4 regions of the Streptomyces sp. NPDC093089 genome follow, and region 1 is predicted to be linked to each of the others. Evidence: riboswitches for the same ligand, from Rfam matches in the RefSeq annotation. Region 1 holds a riboswitch; each other region holds the start of a gene.
The links. A riboswitch is a leader RNA that binds a small molecule or an ion and turns the genes downstream of it on or off. The one in region 1 is predicted to bind cyclic di-AMP.
Positions count from the first base shown of each region.

Region 2: linked by a shared signal. The riboswitch ahead of ACIQFX_RS22570 (C40 family peptidase) and the one ahead of ACIQFX_RS25290 (peptidoglycan DD-metalloendopeptidase family protein) in region 1 are both predicted to bind cyclic di-AMP.
Region 3: linked by a shared signal. The riboswitch ahead of ACIQFX_RS23605 (transglycosylase family protein) and the one ahead of ACIQFX_RS25290 (peptidoglycan DD-metalloendopeptidase family protein) in region 1 are both predicted to bind cyclic di-AMP.
Region 4: linked by a shared signal. The riboswitch ahead of ACIQFX_RS03465 (M23 family metallopeptidase) and the one ahead of ACIQFX_RS25290 (peptidoglycan DD-metalloendopeptidase family protein) in region 1 are both predicted to bind cyclic di-AMP.

Region 1 is NZ_JBIVPA010000011.1:25,576-28,933, forward strand. It holds gene ACIQFX_RS25285 (SGNH/GDSL hydrolase family protein) at 1-732, opposite strand, end outside; gene ACIQFX_RS25290 (peptidoglycan DD-metalloendopeptidase family protein) at 900-1,877, opposite strand; cyclic di-AMP (ydaO/yuaA leader) riboswitch at 1,882-2,067, opposite strand; gene ACIQFX_RS25295 (tyrosine-protein phosphatase) at 2,428-3,249, shown strand; gene ACIQFX_RS25300 (DUF6126 family protein) at 3,286-3,358, opposite strand, start outside.
Region 2 is NZ_JBIVPA010000009.1:244,215-247,572, forward strand. It holds gene ACIQFX_RS22560 (ClpP family protease) at 1-630, shown strand, start outside; gene ACIQFX_RS22565 (hypothetical protein) at 638-943, shown strand; cyclic di-AMP (ydaO/yuaA leader) riboswitch at 1,258-1,464, shown strand; gene ACIQFX_RS22570 (C40 family peptidase) at 1,468-1,944, shown strand; gene ACIQFX_RS22575 (ATP-binding protein) at 2,026-2,460, opposite strand; gene ACIQFX_RS22580 (8-amino-7-oxononanoate synthase) at 2,705-3,358, opposite strand, start outside.
Region 3 is NZ_JBIVPA010000010.1:48,452-51,809, forward strand. It holds gene eno (phosphopyruvate hydratase) at 1-979, opposite strand, end outside; gene ACIQFX_RS23600 (LysM peptidoglycan-binding domain-containing protein) at 1,284-1,598, opposite strand; partial or broken gene ACIQFX_RS23605 (transglycosylase family protein) at 1,593-1,988, opposite strand; cyclic di-AMP (ydaO/yuaA leader) riboswitch at 1,992-2,165, opposite strand; gene ACIQFX_RS23610 (transglycosylase family protein) at 2,424-3,358, opposite strand, start outside.
Region 4 is NZ_JBIVPA010000001.1:715,843-719,200, reverse strand. It holds gene ACIQFX_RS03470 (aldo/keto reductase) at 1-947, opposite strand, end outside; gene ACIQFX_RS03465 (M23 family metallopeptidase) at 1,009-2,100, opposite strand; cyclic di-AMP (ydaO/yuaA leader) riboswitch at 2,112-2,258, opposite strand; gene ACIQFX_RS03460 (PP2C family protein-serine/threonine phosphatase) at 2,522-3,358, opposite strand, start outside.

The DNA.
Region 1 (3,358 bases):
GCGGCGGCCGATCCAGGGGACGAGGTACTCCTTGGCCCAGTGGATGTCGTCGCGGCGGACTTCGAGGGTGCCGCGCGGGGGGACCGGGGGCCAGGGCTGGTCCGGGTCGGCGGGCACGGGGAGGCCGAGGACCTGGCCGGCGCGCAGGGCGACACGGGTGTGGCCGTCCGGGGAGAGGTGGAGCCGGTCGTCGTCCCAGGCGCGCCGGTCCTGGACGGACTTCAGCGACCACAGGTCGAGGACCGGGCAGCCGTAGCGGTCGGCGATGGCCCGGACGTGTCCGTTGTACGTGGCGATCTTGCCGCGCAGGTGCTTGAGGAGGATCACGTCGCGGGTGTCGAAGCCGGTGGTCACCATGACGGTGCCGACGGCGGAGGCCAGGTCGGCGACGGCGCGCTCGAAGCGCTCGGCGACGTCGTCGGGGTCCGTGCCGGGGCGGATGATGTCGTTGCCGCCGGCGCAGAAGGTCACCAGGTCGGGGGCGAGTTCCTTCGCCCGGGGGACCTGTTCCGCCACGATCTGGTCGAGGAGGCGCCCGCGTACGGCCAGGTTGGCGTAGCGGAAGTCGTCGTGCTCCGGCAGCTCGTCGGCGAGCAGGACCGCGAAACGGTCCGCCCAGCCGACGTACGTCCCGTCGGGCCCGGGGTCTCCGACGCCCTCGGTGAAGCTGTCACCGATCGCCGCGTACGACCCGAATGCGTTCTTGTCTGTTGATCTCGAATCGTCTGCCACGGGACCACATCCTTCCCCTTCGGATGTGACCTACGCGACCGTAAGGAGGGGTTGACGCCGGGTGACATATGCCACCGATAAAGATTCCCCCAAGCCGGAATACGGCGGCGGCCCGGCACGTGCGTGCCGGGCCGCCAGGAGGGCTTCCGCGAAGGGAGGCGTCCGCGTCAGACGGAGACGCCGTGCTGGCGCAGGTAGGCCAGCGGGTCGATGTCCGAGCCGTAGTTCGGCGAGGTGCGGATCTCGAAGTGCAGGTGCGGGCCGGTGGAGTTGCCGGTGGAACCGGAGAGGCCGATCTGCTGGCCGCCGGTGACGGTCTGGCCGGACGAGACGGAGAGGGAGGAGAGGTGCGCGTACTGCGAGTAGTTGCCGTCGGCGTGCTGGATGACGACCTCGTTGCCGTAGGCGCCGCTCCAGCCGGCGGAGACGACCGTGCCGGCGCCGACGGCGCGGACGGTGGTGCCGGAGGAGGCGATGAAGTCGACACCGGTGTGGTAGCCGGAGGACCACATGGAGCCGGAGGCGCGGTACGGGGTGGAGAAGCCGCCGGTGACGGGGGCGACCCAGCCGGAGGCGGAGGTCGAGGAGCCCGACGACTGCGCGGCCTGCGAGGTGGTGGTCTCCGAGGTGGCGGCGGCCGGGGCGGAGGAGCGCTCGGAGCCGCGGGAGGCGCGCGGGGTGTCGCCGTTCTTCGAGCTCTGGGTGCTCTTGGGGGCGGCCTTGGGCGCGGTGCTCTTCGGGGCGGCGGGCGCGGAGCCCTTGGCGCCGAGGGTGAGCTTCATGCCGGGGAGGATCAGCGAGGGGTCCTCGCCGACGACCCGGCGGTTGTCGGCGTACAGCTTCTGCCAGCCGCCGGCGAGGTGGTGCTCGGCGGCGATCTTCGACAGGTGGTCGCCGCGGACGACGGAGTACGTCTTCGGCGCGGCCTTGGCGGGGGCGGCCTGGACGGCGGCGGGGGCCTTCACCTGCGCTGCGGCGGTGACGGCGTGGCCCGGGACGGCGGCCGGAGCGGACTGCTCGGCGGCGTGGGCCCCGGTCGCTCCGAGGAGCGGGAGGGCGACGACGGCGCCACCGGTGCCGGCGACGGCGAGTCCACGGGTGAGGGGGTTGGTCCTGGGACGGCGGTGCTTACCCTTCGCGGGCATGGCGAATTCCTCTCCGGCGCCTGCGAGGTGAGCTGTCGGGTTCGGACTGGAGATGCCCGGCCGCGTTCTCACGCGGCTTCACCCCGAGCCGTCCTGCATCGCGGGACCGGCGTACTTCCTGGGTCCCCCGCTCCTGCCACACATGGGTGAGTGAATTCCGGACGGTGGCAGGATTCGGCGGTCCGACCGGATTGACGGTGACGCTAGACGAGCGGGGTCGGCGCGAACAAGCCACTGTTTTCGAGGGGGATTCACGGGGGTGCCATTCGGCTCGAATTCCGGTCACCCTGCGTGGATGACGGTCCTTCGATTTCCTTTTTGCGCACGGAAATTGCTCCGGGCGGTCGGCCACGATCCGTCACCTTTATGACGCTGCTCACGCAGCCCGGCCCATCTCGCCTGCAACCAGGGCGCGTTATCCCCAATACCTCAATTCGGACAGATCGCCCATTACCGTCCGAGGGGGTGCGCCTTCACCACCCCAACGGGATGATTGGCCCTGGAACCGATCTCGCGTCGGGCACCCGAACGACGACACCCAGGAGCATCCGTGACGCAGCAGCTTCCGCAGGTCCCGCCCACCGAAGCCGACGAGCCCGAACTGGCGGAGGTCCGCAACTTCAGGGACGTGGGCGGCCTGCCGACGACGGACGGGCGCGCCGTGCGCCCGGGCCGTCTCTTCCGCAGCGGCCACCTCGCCCACGCGACCGAGAGCGACGTCGCCTTCCTCGCCGCGCTGGGACTGCACACCGTCTTCGACTTCCGCAACGAGGCCGACCGGAAGGTCGAGGGCGCGGACGTCGAGCTGCCCGGCGTACGGAACGTGAACATACCGCTCAACGACCCGGCCGACGGCAAGGAGTTCTGGAAGCTGGTCCGCGACGGCGAGACAGAGCAGCTGCGGGAGATCCTCGGCGACGGCAAGGCCGCCGCCCGGATGTCCGAGTCGTACCGGAGGATGGTGGTCGAGCGGGCGTCGGAGCACAGCCGGATCCTGCACTCCCTGGCGGAGGAGAGCGTCCCCGCCCTGATGCACTGCGCGGCCGGCAAGGACCGCGCCGGGCTCTCCATCGCGATCACGCTGCTCGCCGTCGGCGTCGAGCGGAAGGCGATCGAGGCCGACTACGTGAAGTCGAACGACCCGCACCGCCGCTACAAGGTGCGCCGCAGCTCCACCTCCCCCGACGCGATGTCGCCCGAGGTGATGGAGCTGCTGAGCCCGCTGTTCGACGCGCGGGTGGAGTACCTGCGGGCCGCCTTCGAGACGATCGAGGCGACCTGGGGCACGGTGGACGCCTACCTCTCGGAGGGCCTGAAGCTGGCCCCGGAGACCCGCGAGCGCCTGCGGGAGCGGCTGCTCACGGAGGTGTGACCTCCACCCGGGCCGCCCCGGCGGCCCGGACCGCCGCTACTGGTTCTGCCCGCCCAGCATGAAGAGCAGGTAGAGGAAGCCGGCGAAGAGGTGGCCGGCGATCAGGTAG
Region 2 (3,358 bases), on a different contig from region 1:
CCCGCCATGGACGCGCGCTACGTCCTGCCCGAGTTCACGGAGCGGACCGGCTTCGGAACCCGCACCCTCGACCCGTACTCCAAGCTGCTCGAATCCCGGATCGTCTTCCTCGGCACGCCGATCGACGAGACCTCGTCCAACGACGTCATCGCCCAACTGCTGCACCTCGACTACGCGATGCCGGGACGGGACGTCTCGCTGTACATCAACTCCCCCGGCGGCTCGATCAGCTCCATGACCGCGATCTACGACACGATGCGGACGCTCTCCTGCGACGTGGAGACGACCTGTCTCGGGCAGGCCGGCTTCACCGCCGCCGTCCTGCTCGCCGCCGGCACCCCGGGCAAGCGCATGATGCTGCCGGGCGCCCGGGTCACGCTCGAACAGCCCACCCTGGACGAGCCGCTGCGAGGGCAGCCGAGCGACCTCGACCTCCAGGCGCGTGAACTGCTCCGACTGCGGGGCGTGGTGGCCGGCATCCTCACCGAACACACCGGCCGGAGCCGGGAGCGGATCGACGCCGACATCGACCGCCTCACGGTCCTGGACGCCCCGGCGGCGGTCGCGTACGGCCTGGTCGACCACGTGCTCACCAGCCGGCGGGGCTCCGCCGGCGGCGCGGCGCGGTGAGCCGGCCATGGTTCCCGAACTGCCGCCCCTGCCCGCCCTGACGCGGGCCGAGGGCGAGTTCGTCGACGCGTACCTCGAAGTCGTCGACCTCCTGGGGAAGATCAATCCATCCAGGGGATCGCATACTTATGGGGCACTCCGTGCGGCACAAGCCCTGGTCGGACGCGCCGAGGCACTGCGCGAGGCCCTGACACTCATGCACATGCGGGGCGAGAGCGAGGTGCACTCCGACACATTGGCGCGCGCCCTGCGGGTGTTGGACGGCGAGCGCCGCGCCGACCGGGTCACCGTCCCCCGCACCCGCGCGAGTTGACATTCCGGCGTGTCGTGTCGAGGTCCGGTCGGCCGACACGCGCCGCAGATTCCCTCCCCCGTTCGGCGTAGTCGATGAGTCGACACAGCACGCGGGCAAGTTGCGCAACAGGTGTACGCATTTGGCGGAATCGAACGCTCCATCGCAGGTGCGGGGCTCGTTGGCCAAACCTCCGAAGATCACAAAGGCTCCCTGTCCACCTGAATGGATCAGTCGTGAGGAGCCTCACATATCGCCGTTTCAGCTCGGTTTTCGCCCATGTCGTGAGTCAAGATCCCTGACGACGACAAGCCCCCGCCACCGCGGCGGGGCGGTCCGGGCGGACGCCGAGTCCTGCCGCTGTCCCGGACGTCTGGTCGACAGGATTGGATCGGCAGGAGTGGAGGACCCGATTTTTACGGGACGAACGCGCTGTTCCGGCAGCGAGGCCGTTCCTTGGGGTGAAGCCGCAACCGCGGCCGGGCATCTTCGCCAGCCCGAACCCGACAGGTCATCCTTCGCAGGCGGCTGACGAAGGGTTGCGCATGACTGCGCAGATGCACGTCCCGTCCCTGCTGTCCCGGGCCGGAGCCGTCTCGGCTCTCACCCTCGCCGCCGTCGGCGGCACGCTGCTCGCACCAGGAGCGGCGCCGGAGGCCCAGGCAGCCACCGCACACGCGAACACGGCACTGAGCGTCGCCGCCTCGAAGAAGGGATCGCCGTACCGGTACGGAGCCAGCGGACCCACCCGGTTCGACTGCTCCGGTCTGACGCTCTACGCGTACAAGAAGGCGGGCAAGTGGCTGCCTCGCACCGCGCAGCAGCAGTACAACAACACCCGGCACATCTCCGCGTCCAGCAGACAACAGGGGGACCTGGTCTTCTTCCACTCCGGTGGAAGGGTCTACCACGTGGGGATCTACGCCGGCGGCGGCAAGATCTGGCACTCGCCCAAGACGGGGTCCTGGGTGAAGCTCGACAGGATCTGGTCGTCGAAGGTCTACTACGGCCGCGTCCGCTGACGGCCCCCGGCCACTGAGCCGGACCCGCGGACCGCGAAGAGGAGCGGGGTGGCGCCGCCCCGCTCCTCCTCCCCCGGTCCGCTAGATCGCCACCCGGGCGGCCGTCCACGGGAGCGTGATCGCGACCGTCTTGCCGCCCTCCTCGGTCGGCGTGACGGACAGGCGGCCACCGGCCTCGGCCGCGAGCGAGCGGATGATGACGAGGCCGCGGCCGTTGTCCTGCTGGACCGCGGCCGGAAGGCGGCGGGGCCGGCGGGGATGGCTGTCGGTCACGCCGACGTGGAGGACCTCCTCGCGCACCAGCCGTACGTCGACGGTGAACGTCGGCGACTGGCCGAAGGTGTGGAGGACCGCGTTGGTGGCCAGCTCCGAGACGATCAGACGGATCGCGTCGGCGGTCTCGCCGTCGTCGTCGAGGCCCCAGCCGGCGAGCACCTCCGCGACGTAGCGCCGGGCCGTGGGGACCGAGGCGGGTTCGCTCGGCAGAGTGACGGATGCTTCCTGGTGATCTGCCATGGCGACGCTGTCCCTTTCCCGCCGGGAGCACTGCCCCGGATTGCGCTTCGCGTCAGAGTGCCACCGATCGTGCCGCCCCGGGCGGGGTTCCACCAAGATATGTCCCCATCTGTCGCCCGAAGCGGTGAACTCTGCGGCCCGTGAACGCGCTGGGGGTGTGGTTGGGGGGGGGGGGGGGGGGGCGGGCCCCCCCCCCCCCCCCCCCCCCCCCCCCCCCCCCCCCCCACCCCCGAGGGCCGCCGGCTCAGACGACGGGCGCCGTCCGCAGGATCGTCGCCACCGCACGCTCGATCTGCGCGTCCGTCAGGTCGGCGCGGGCCGTGAGCCGCAGCCGCGAGATGCCGTCGGGCACCGACGGCGGCCGGAAGCAGCCGACGAGGAGGCCCTGCTCGCGGCAGTCCGCCGCCCAGGCCAACGCCGCCTCCGGGGAGGGCGCGCGGACCGAGACGACCGCCGCGTCGGGCCTCGCCGAGACGAGGCCGGCGTCGGTGAGCAGCCGGTGCAGGGTGGTCGCGACCGTACGGGCCCGCTCGGCGAGGCCCGGCTCGGCGGCGATCAGGCGCAGGCTCGCGAGCGCCCCGCCGGCGGCGGCCGGGGCGAGTCCGGTGTCGAAGATGAAGGTGCGGGCGGCGTTGACCAGGTGCTCGATCACCCGGGCGGGGCCGAGGACGGCACCGCCCTGGCTGCCCAGGGACTTGGAGAGGGTGAGGGTGGCGACGGCGTCCTCGTCGCCGGCGAGCCCGGCCTCGTGCAGGGCGCCCCTGCCCCCCGTACCGAGGACGCCGAAGCCGTGGGCGTCGTCCACGACGAGCCCGGCACCGTGCGCGCGGCAGGCCCCGGCGAGTGCGGACAGCGGGGCCTTGTCCCCGTCGACGGAGAAGACGGAGTCGCTGACGAC
Region 3 (3,358 bases), on a different contig from region 1:
CGATGCCGCGGGCGAGGCGCTCCGGGTTGGTGACGAAGAGGTCGTCGCCGACGATCTGGACCTTGGTGCCCAGCTTGTCGGTGAGGACCTTCCAGCCCGCCCAGTCGTCCTCGAACAGCGGGTCCTCGATGGAGACCATCGGGTACGCGGCGACGAGCTCCTCGTAGTACTCGGTCATCTCGGCGGCCGAGCGGGACTTGCCCTCGAACTCGTACTTGCCGTCCTTGTAGAACTCGGACGCGGCGACGTCGAGCGCGAGCGCGACGTCGGAGCCCGGGGTGTAGCCGGCCTCCTTGATGGCCTCGACGATGAGGTCGAGGGCGGCGCGGTTCGACTCGAGGTTCGGGGCGAAGCCGCCCTCGTCGCCGAGGCCGGTGGAGAGGCCCTTGCGCTTCAGCACGCCCTTGAGCGTGTGGTAGATCTCGGCACCCCAGCGAAGGGCCTCGGAGAAGGACTCCGCGCCGATCGGGGCGATCATGAACTCCTGGATGTCGACGTTGGAGTCGGCGTGCGACCCACCGTTGAGGATGTTCATCATCGGAACGGGCAGCAGGTGCGCGTTCGGGCCGCCGAGGTAGCGGAACAGCGGAAGGTCGCTGGCCTCGGAGGCGGCGTGCGCCACGGCGAGCGAGACGCCGAGGATGGCGTTGGCGCCGAGCGAGCCCTTGTTCTCGGTGGCGTCCAGGTCGAACATGGCCTGGTCGATCAGCCGCTGCTCGGTGGCGTCGTAGCCGACGAGCTCCGGGCCGATCTGCTCGATGACGGCGAGGACGGCCTTCTCGACACCCTTGCCCAGGTAGCGGTTGGGGTCACCGTCGCGAAGCTCGATGGCCTCGAACGCACCGGTGGAGGCGCCGGACGGAACAGCAGCACGGCCGGTGCTGCCGTCGTCGAGGCCGACCTCGACCTCGACCGTGGGGTTGCCTCGGGAGTCCAGGATTTCCCGGGCTACGACGACGTCGATGGACGGCACGAGCATCTCCTTCTGGGATGTGACGCTGGATGTGACGCAAGGTCGATGCAGGTCGCTTGGCCTTGCGACAAGAGCCTAACCGCCTCGGGGGCTCAGGCCCGCCGGGCGCCCGCACCCTGGGACGAAAAAGGACCCAAGGGCACGCACATGGGGACGAAGGGCCCCAGATCTACTGGACAGTAACCGCTGGAGGCCCTCCGCGGGTGCCCGTGGAGGCGCAGGCGTCCGGTACGACGGAACCCCGGCCCGGCGCGCACGGGGGGGGGAGGCGCGCCGGGTCGGGGTGGTCACCGCGGGAGGGTCGTCAGGCTCACTTCAGGTGGAGCTGCTGGCCCACGTAGATGAGGTCGGCGTCGGCGACGACGTCCTTGTTCAGGTCGTAGAGCTTCTCCCAGCCGCCCTGGACGCCGTGCTCCTGGGCGATGGTGCCGAGCGTGTCGCCGGCCTCGACCCGGTACTCGCCGTCACCCTTCTGGACCGTCGTGCCGGCCGGGGTGGTGATGGTCTTGCGGGCCGTGGCCTTCTTGGCCGAGGTGACCTTCTTGGTGGCCGTGGCCTTCTTCGGGGCCTGGCGCTTCTCGCTGCGCGTGGTCGGCTCGGTGGCCGTGCGCTTGGGGGCCTCGATGGTGCCACCGGTGTAGGCGGTGTTGGAGAGGCCCACGCCGCAGCTCGGCCACGCACCCTTGCCCTGGCCCGCGAGGACCTTCTCGGCGATGGTGATCTGCTGGGACTTCGAGGCCTGGTTGGCGGTCGGGGCGTAGGCGGTGCCGCCGTACGCGGCCCAGGTGGAGGCCGAGAACTGCAGGCCGCCGTAGTAGCCGTTGCCGGTGTTGATGGACCAGTTGCCGCCGGACTCGCACTGGGCGACGCGGTCCCACTCGGAGGCCGTGGCGGCCGACGCGGTGCCCGCGGTCATCAGCGGGGCGGCGACGGCGACACCGGTGACGCCGACGAGCGTGGCGACCTGGGTGGCCTTGGAGGGACGACGGTGTTTGCCCTTGCCGGAAAACAGCATGGAGATTCTCCTCACCGACGCCTGTGAGGTGAGCTGTCGGGTTCGGGCCGGAAAGTTGCCCGGCCGCGTGTCCTAGCACGCGGCTTCACCCCAAGCCGGTCTTCGGCCGTCTGTCTCAACGGCCGGGACCGGCACTTACCTTGGGTCCCCCACTCCTGCCTTCGGCGCTGACGCGACGACTGTTCCCATCGACCGACGGCAGGATTCGGCGTTTCGGTCGACGGGGCCCGCGGTGGCGAGCGGTTAAGACCGTAGACACAGACCCACCGGAAGTTCAAAGAGGCCGATTGCGGAAATATCGCCCTTACCTGCCTTCCGGTGGGAGGCGTTTGTGCAGGTGAGAGGTGACGGAGGCAAAGGTTACGGACAGGACACGCCAGTTGAGGCGAAGAGACCCATGTCTCACTTGCCCAGAACCGGACACACCGCCCCGAACTACCCCTCGGCCGGGACCGAATCCTTCGTCAGTTCAAGGCTCTGACCAGGCAGGATCAGGTCCGGATCGGCGCCCACCGTCTGGCGGTTGGCGTCATAGAGGGCCGTCCAGCCTCCGGGCAGTTCGTTCGACTGCGCGATGTCGGAGAGGCTGTCGCCGGGCTGCACGGTGTACGCGTCCGAAGTGCCCTGACTGTCCGTTGCGCCCGAATTATTCACTCCGTCAGCCGTCGGCGTCACGGAGGAGCCATCGGCCGGCTTGTCCGTGGATGACGCATGCTTGCCGGATTCGCCCGACTTGCCCGGCTTGCCGGCTTCCTCCGTAGCGGCCTCGCCCCGGTGCTTGCCGGATCCCGGCGCGGTCGACGGCGCGCCACCCTCCGTCTCACCGGGGGAAACGGACGTACCGGGCGCAACGGACTCGTCGGGCGCGCCCGGAGTCGTCGGCGTGCCGGGGGTGACGGGCACGCCCGGGGTGACCGAGGAGTCCGGGGCCCCCGGCGTGGTGGACGTGACGGGCGACGGGACGGCCGTGGCCTCCTTCGCCTTCTCGGCGGCCTTGGCGGAGGCCGACGGCAGGCCGTCGGTCCGGTTCGACTCGACGACCGGACCCGTGGGCGCCTTCGGGACGGAGGTCGGGCCGGGGTCCACCCCGGTGTCCTTGCCGTCGTTCGTCAGCCCGGCGATCGGCGCGCAGGTGGCCCACTCCGTGCTGCCCTTGGCAAGGGCCTTCTCGGCCACGGCGATCTGCTGGGCGCGGCTGGCCAGGTCGGGGCTGGGCGCGTACGCCAGGCCGCCGTTGCGCTCCCAGCTGTCCTGGGTGAACTGGAGGCCGCCGTACATGCCGTTGCCGAAGTTGGCGCTCCACTGGCCACCGGACTCGCACTCGGCGACCCGGTCCCAGGTGGAGGCGTCGGCGGCGGAGGCGGATCCCG
Region 4 (3,358 bases), on a different contig from region 1:
CAGGCGGCGGACGCCTCCGTGAGCAGGGTGAGTTCGGCCTCGGTGAGCGTCAGGTCGGCGGAGGCGACCAGGGCCGGGAGCTGCTCGACCGTACGGGCCGAGGCGATCGGCGCGACGACGGTGGGCCGGGAGGCGAGCCAGGCGAGGGCGACGGTGGCGACCTCCGCCTCGTGCGCCTCGGCGACGGTGTCGAGCGCGGCGAGGACGGCCCGACCGCGGTCGGTGTCGAGGTGCCGGCCGGCGCCTGCGGCGCGGACGCTGTCGACGGTGGCGCCGGGGCGGTACTTGCCGGTGAGGAAGCCGGAGGCGAGGCCGTAGTACGGGACGGCGGCGAGGCCGCCCTGTTCGGCGGTCGCCAGGAGCGGGCCCTCGTAGGTCGCCCGGGACACCAGGTTGTACTGCGGCTGGAGGGCCACGTACCGGGTGAGTCCCTCGGCCTCGGCGAAGTCGAGGGAGGCCCGCAGCCGCTCCGGGGAGATGTTGGAGGCGGCGACGGCGCGCACCTTGCCGTCCTTCACCAGCTGGTCGAGGGCGGTGACGATCTCCTCGACGGGGACGGTCTCGTCGTCGAAGTGCGTGTAGTAGAGGTCGATGCGGTCGGTGCCGAGGCGGCGCAGCGACTCCTCCGCGGCGCCCTTGATGGTGGGCGCGGAGAGTCCCTTGAAGTGGGGGTGGGCGCCGACCTTGGTGGCGACGACGATGTCGTCGCGGTTGCCGCGGGAGGCGAGCCAGCGGCCGATGACCGTCTCGGACTCGCCGCCCTCGTTGCCCTCGACCCACGCGGAGTACATGTCCGCGGTGTCGACGAAGTTGCCGCCTGCGGCGGCGTAGGCGTCGAGGACGGCGAAGGACCGGGCCTCGTCGGCGGTCCAGCCGAAGACGTTGCCGCCCAGGGCGAACGGGAAGACGTGCAGATCGGAACTGCCCAGCGGGCGGAGGGAGGTCATGGGGTGGTCAACCCCGCCCGCCGCCGGGCCTATTCCGTGCGAGCGCCCCGGGAGGACGGTCTCAGAGGCTCAGGCCCTTGGAGCGGAGCCACTGCGCCGGGTCGATGCCGTCGCCGCCGGCGGTGTGGACCTCCATGTGGAGGTGGGCGCCGGTGACGTTGCCGGTGGCGCCGACGCGGCCGATGGTCTCGCCGGTGCCCACGGTCTGGCCGACGGAGACCGTCATGGACGAGAGGTGGCAGTACCAGACCTCGGTGCCGTCGGCGAGCTCCAGGACGATGCGGTAGCCGTAGGAGCCGGACCAGCCCGCGGACTTCACGGTGGCGCCGTGGACCGCCTTGAGCGGGGTGCCCGTGGGCGCGGCGAAGTCGAGGCCGGTGTGGTAGCCGGAGGACCACATCGAGCCGGACTGCATGTAGGAGGCGCTGAGGGTGTACGAGGAGAGGGGCAGCGAGTAGCTCGCGGCGAGCTTGGCGAGGCGCTCGGCCTCCGCCTTCGCGGCGGCTTCCGCCTCGGCCTTGGCCTTCGCCTCCGCCTCGGCCTTCGCCTTGGCATCGGCGGCCGCCTTCTCCGCGGCGGCCTCCTTGGCCGCGGCCTCGGCGGCGGCCTTCTCGGCGGCCAGCTTCTCCGCGGCGGCCTTGTCGGCGGCGTCGGCGGAGGCCTGCTGCTGTTCGGCCTGCTGGAGGATGCGGGCGCGCAGGGCCTCGCCCGCGTCGGCGCCGGTCGCGGTCCGGTCGGTCGTCTCGGTCCGCTCGTCGACCGTCGTGGTGTAGGTGGCGGCGGTGAGCGGGTTCGGGTTGGCGCGGGCCGCGCTGACGGGCTCGCTGTCCTCGCCGGGGAGGAGGTCGCCGACGCCGGGGAGGTCGTGGGCGTCCGGGAGGTCGAGGTCGGGGAGCGAGATCGCGACCGGCGGCTTCTCCTTCGCGGTGGCGAGGCCGCCCGCGCCGACGGCGGCGATCACGCCGACGCCGAGGACGGTGGAGGAGCGGGCGAAGTTGGAGCGCTGCTTGACGACCCGGTGGCGGCCGCCGGCGCGGCTCTGCGCGCGGAGGGAGTCCTCGGTGGGATTCCACTCGGTGTCCGGGGCGGCGGGACCCGCACCACCACCGAAGGCATCGAAGGGGGCTTCGGGTGCGGGGGTGTTGGACGCCACGGAGGCGCGCTCCTTTCCTTCCTTCTCGCCTACCGGGTTAGCTGACGGGTTCGGAGCAGGAAGGTCTCCTACGGGCACGGTCGCACAGGTGCGAAAGGCCCGATTCACCCCAAGTGGTGGTTCCCCGGTTCCTTTTCAGGATTCGGCGCGTGCGCACGGTGCCGCCTCTTGCGACGGCTGAAACGACCGCGCTGCGTTATCGAACGTTAATAGACAGGGGGTCCCGATTCCAAGCTGTTCCCCTTGATCATTCATTGAAATGAGAGGGAAACGCCCGAGTTGACCCCCCTTCAGAACAGGATCGCCGGAGACCATCGATCTGACGTTATGTCAATTGTTATCGCAGTGACACCTCTCGACTACACCCGGTCACCGGCGCCTGATCACCGCGTCCCGCCGCCCGTCCGCTCGCCCCCTCCGGTCATCCCGTCCCGCCCGGCGGGACCACCGGCATCGTCCGCCGCCGCTCCGGCTGCCCCGCCGCCGGCCGGCCCACCGCGAGCAGCGCCATGTCGTCCGTCGAACCGCCGCCCGTGTGGAGGCGCACGTCGTCCACGAGCGCGTCGAGCAGCTCCTCGGGCCCCGGGAAGATCCGGCCGGCGAGCCGCTCGGCCGGGTCGTAGAAGACGCCCTCCGCGTTCCGCGCCTCCGAGAGGCCGTCGGTGTAGAAGAGGAGGGTCGCGCCCGGCGGATACGGCCGCGCCTCGGCACGGTCCGGCCAGACCGCCAGGTCCCCCATGCCGAGCGGCAGCGCCGCCTCGGCCGGCTCCATGAGGTCGAGCCGCCCGTCCGCGTACAGCATCAGCGGGGGCGGGTGCCCGCGGTTCACGACCCGCACGAACCCGCCGAACGTGCCGCTGCCGTCGGCGCGCGGGATCTCGGCGAGGACCGCGGTGGTGAACCCCTCGAAGGCGTCGAGACCGTGCCGGCGGGTGCCTTCGCGGGCCAGCGCCCGTTCGAGGCGCTGCGCCACGCCCTCCAGGGTCCGCTCCTGTTCGGCCGCCTCCCGGAAGGCCCCGATGACGACGGCGACGGCCTCGACCGCGTCCATCCCCTTGCCCCGGACGTCCCCGACCACCAGCCGCACCCCGTGCGGGGTGTCCTGGACGGCGAACAGGTCGCCGCCGATGAACGCGTCCGCCTGCGCCGCCTCGTACCGCGCCGCGCACTGGAGCCCGCCGATCCGCTCGGCGGGCATCGGCAGCACCGCCTTCTGCGCGGCCTCCGCGATGACCCGCGCCGAGGCGAGCCGCTCGCC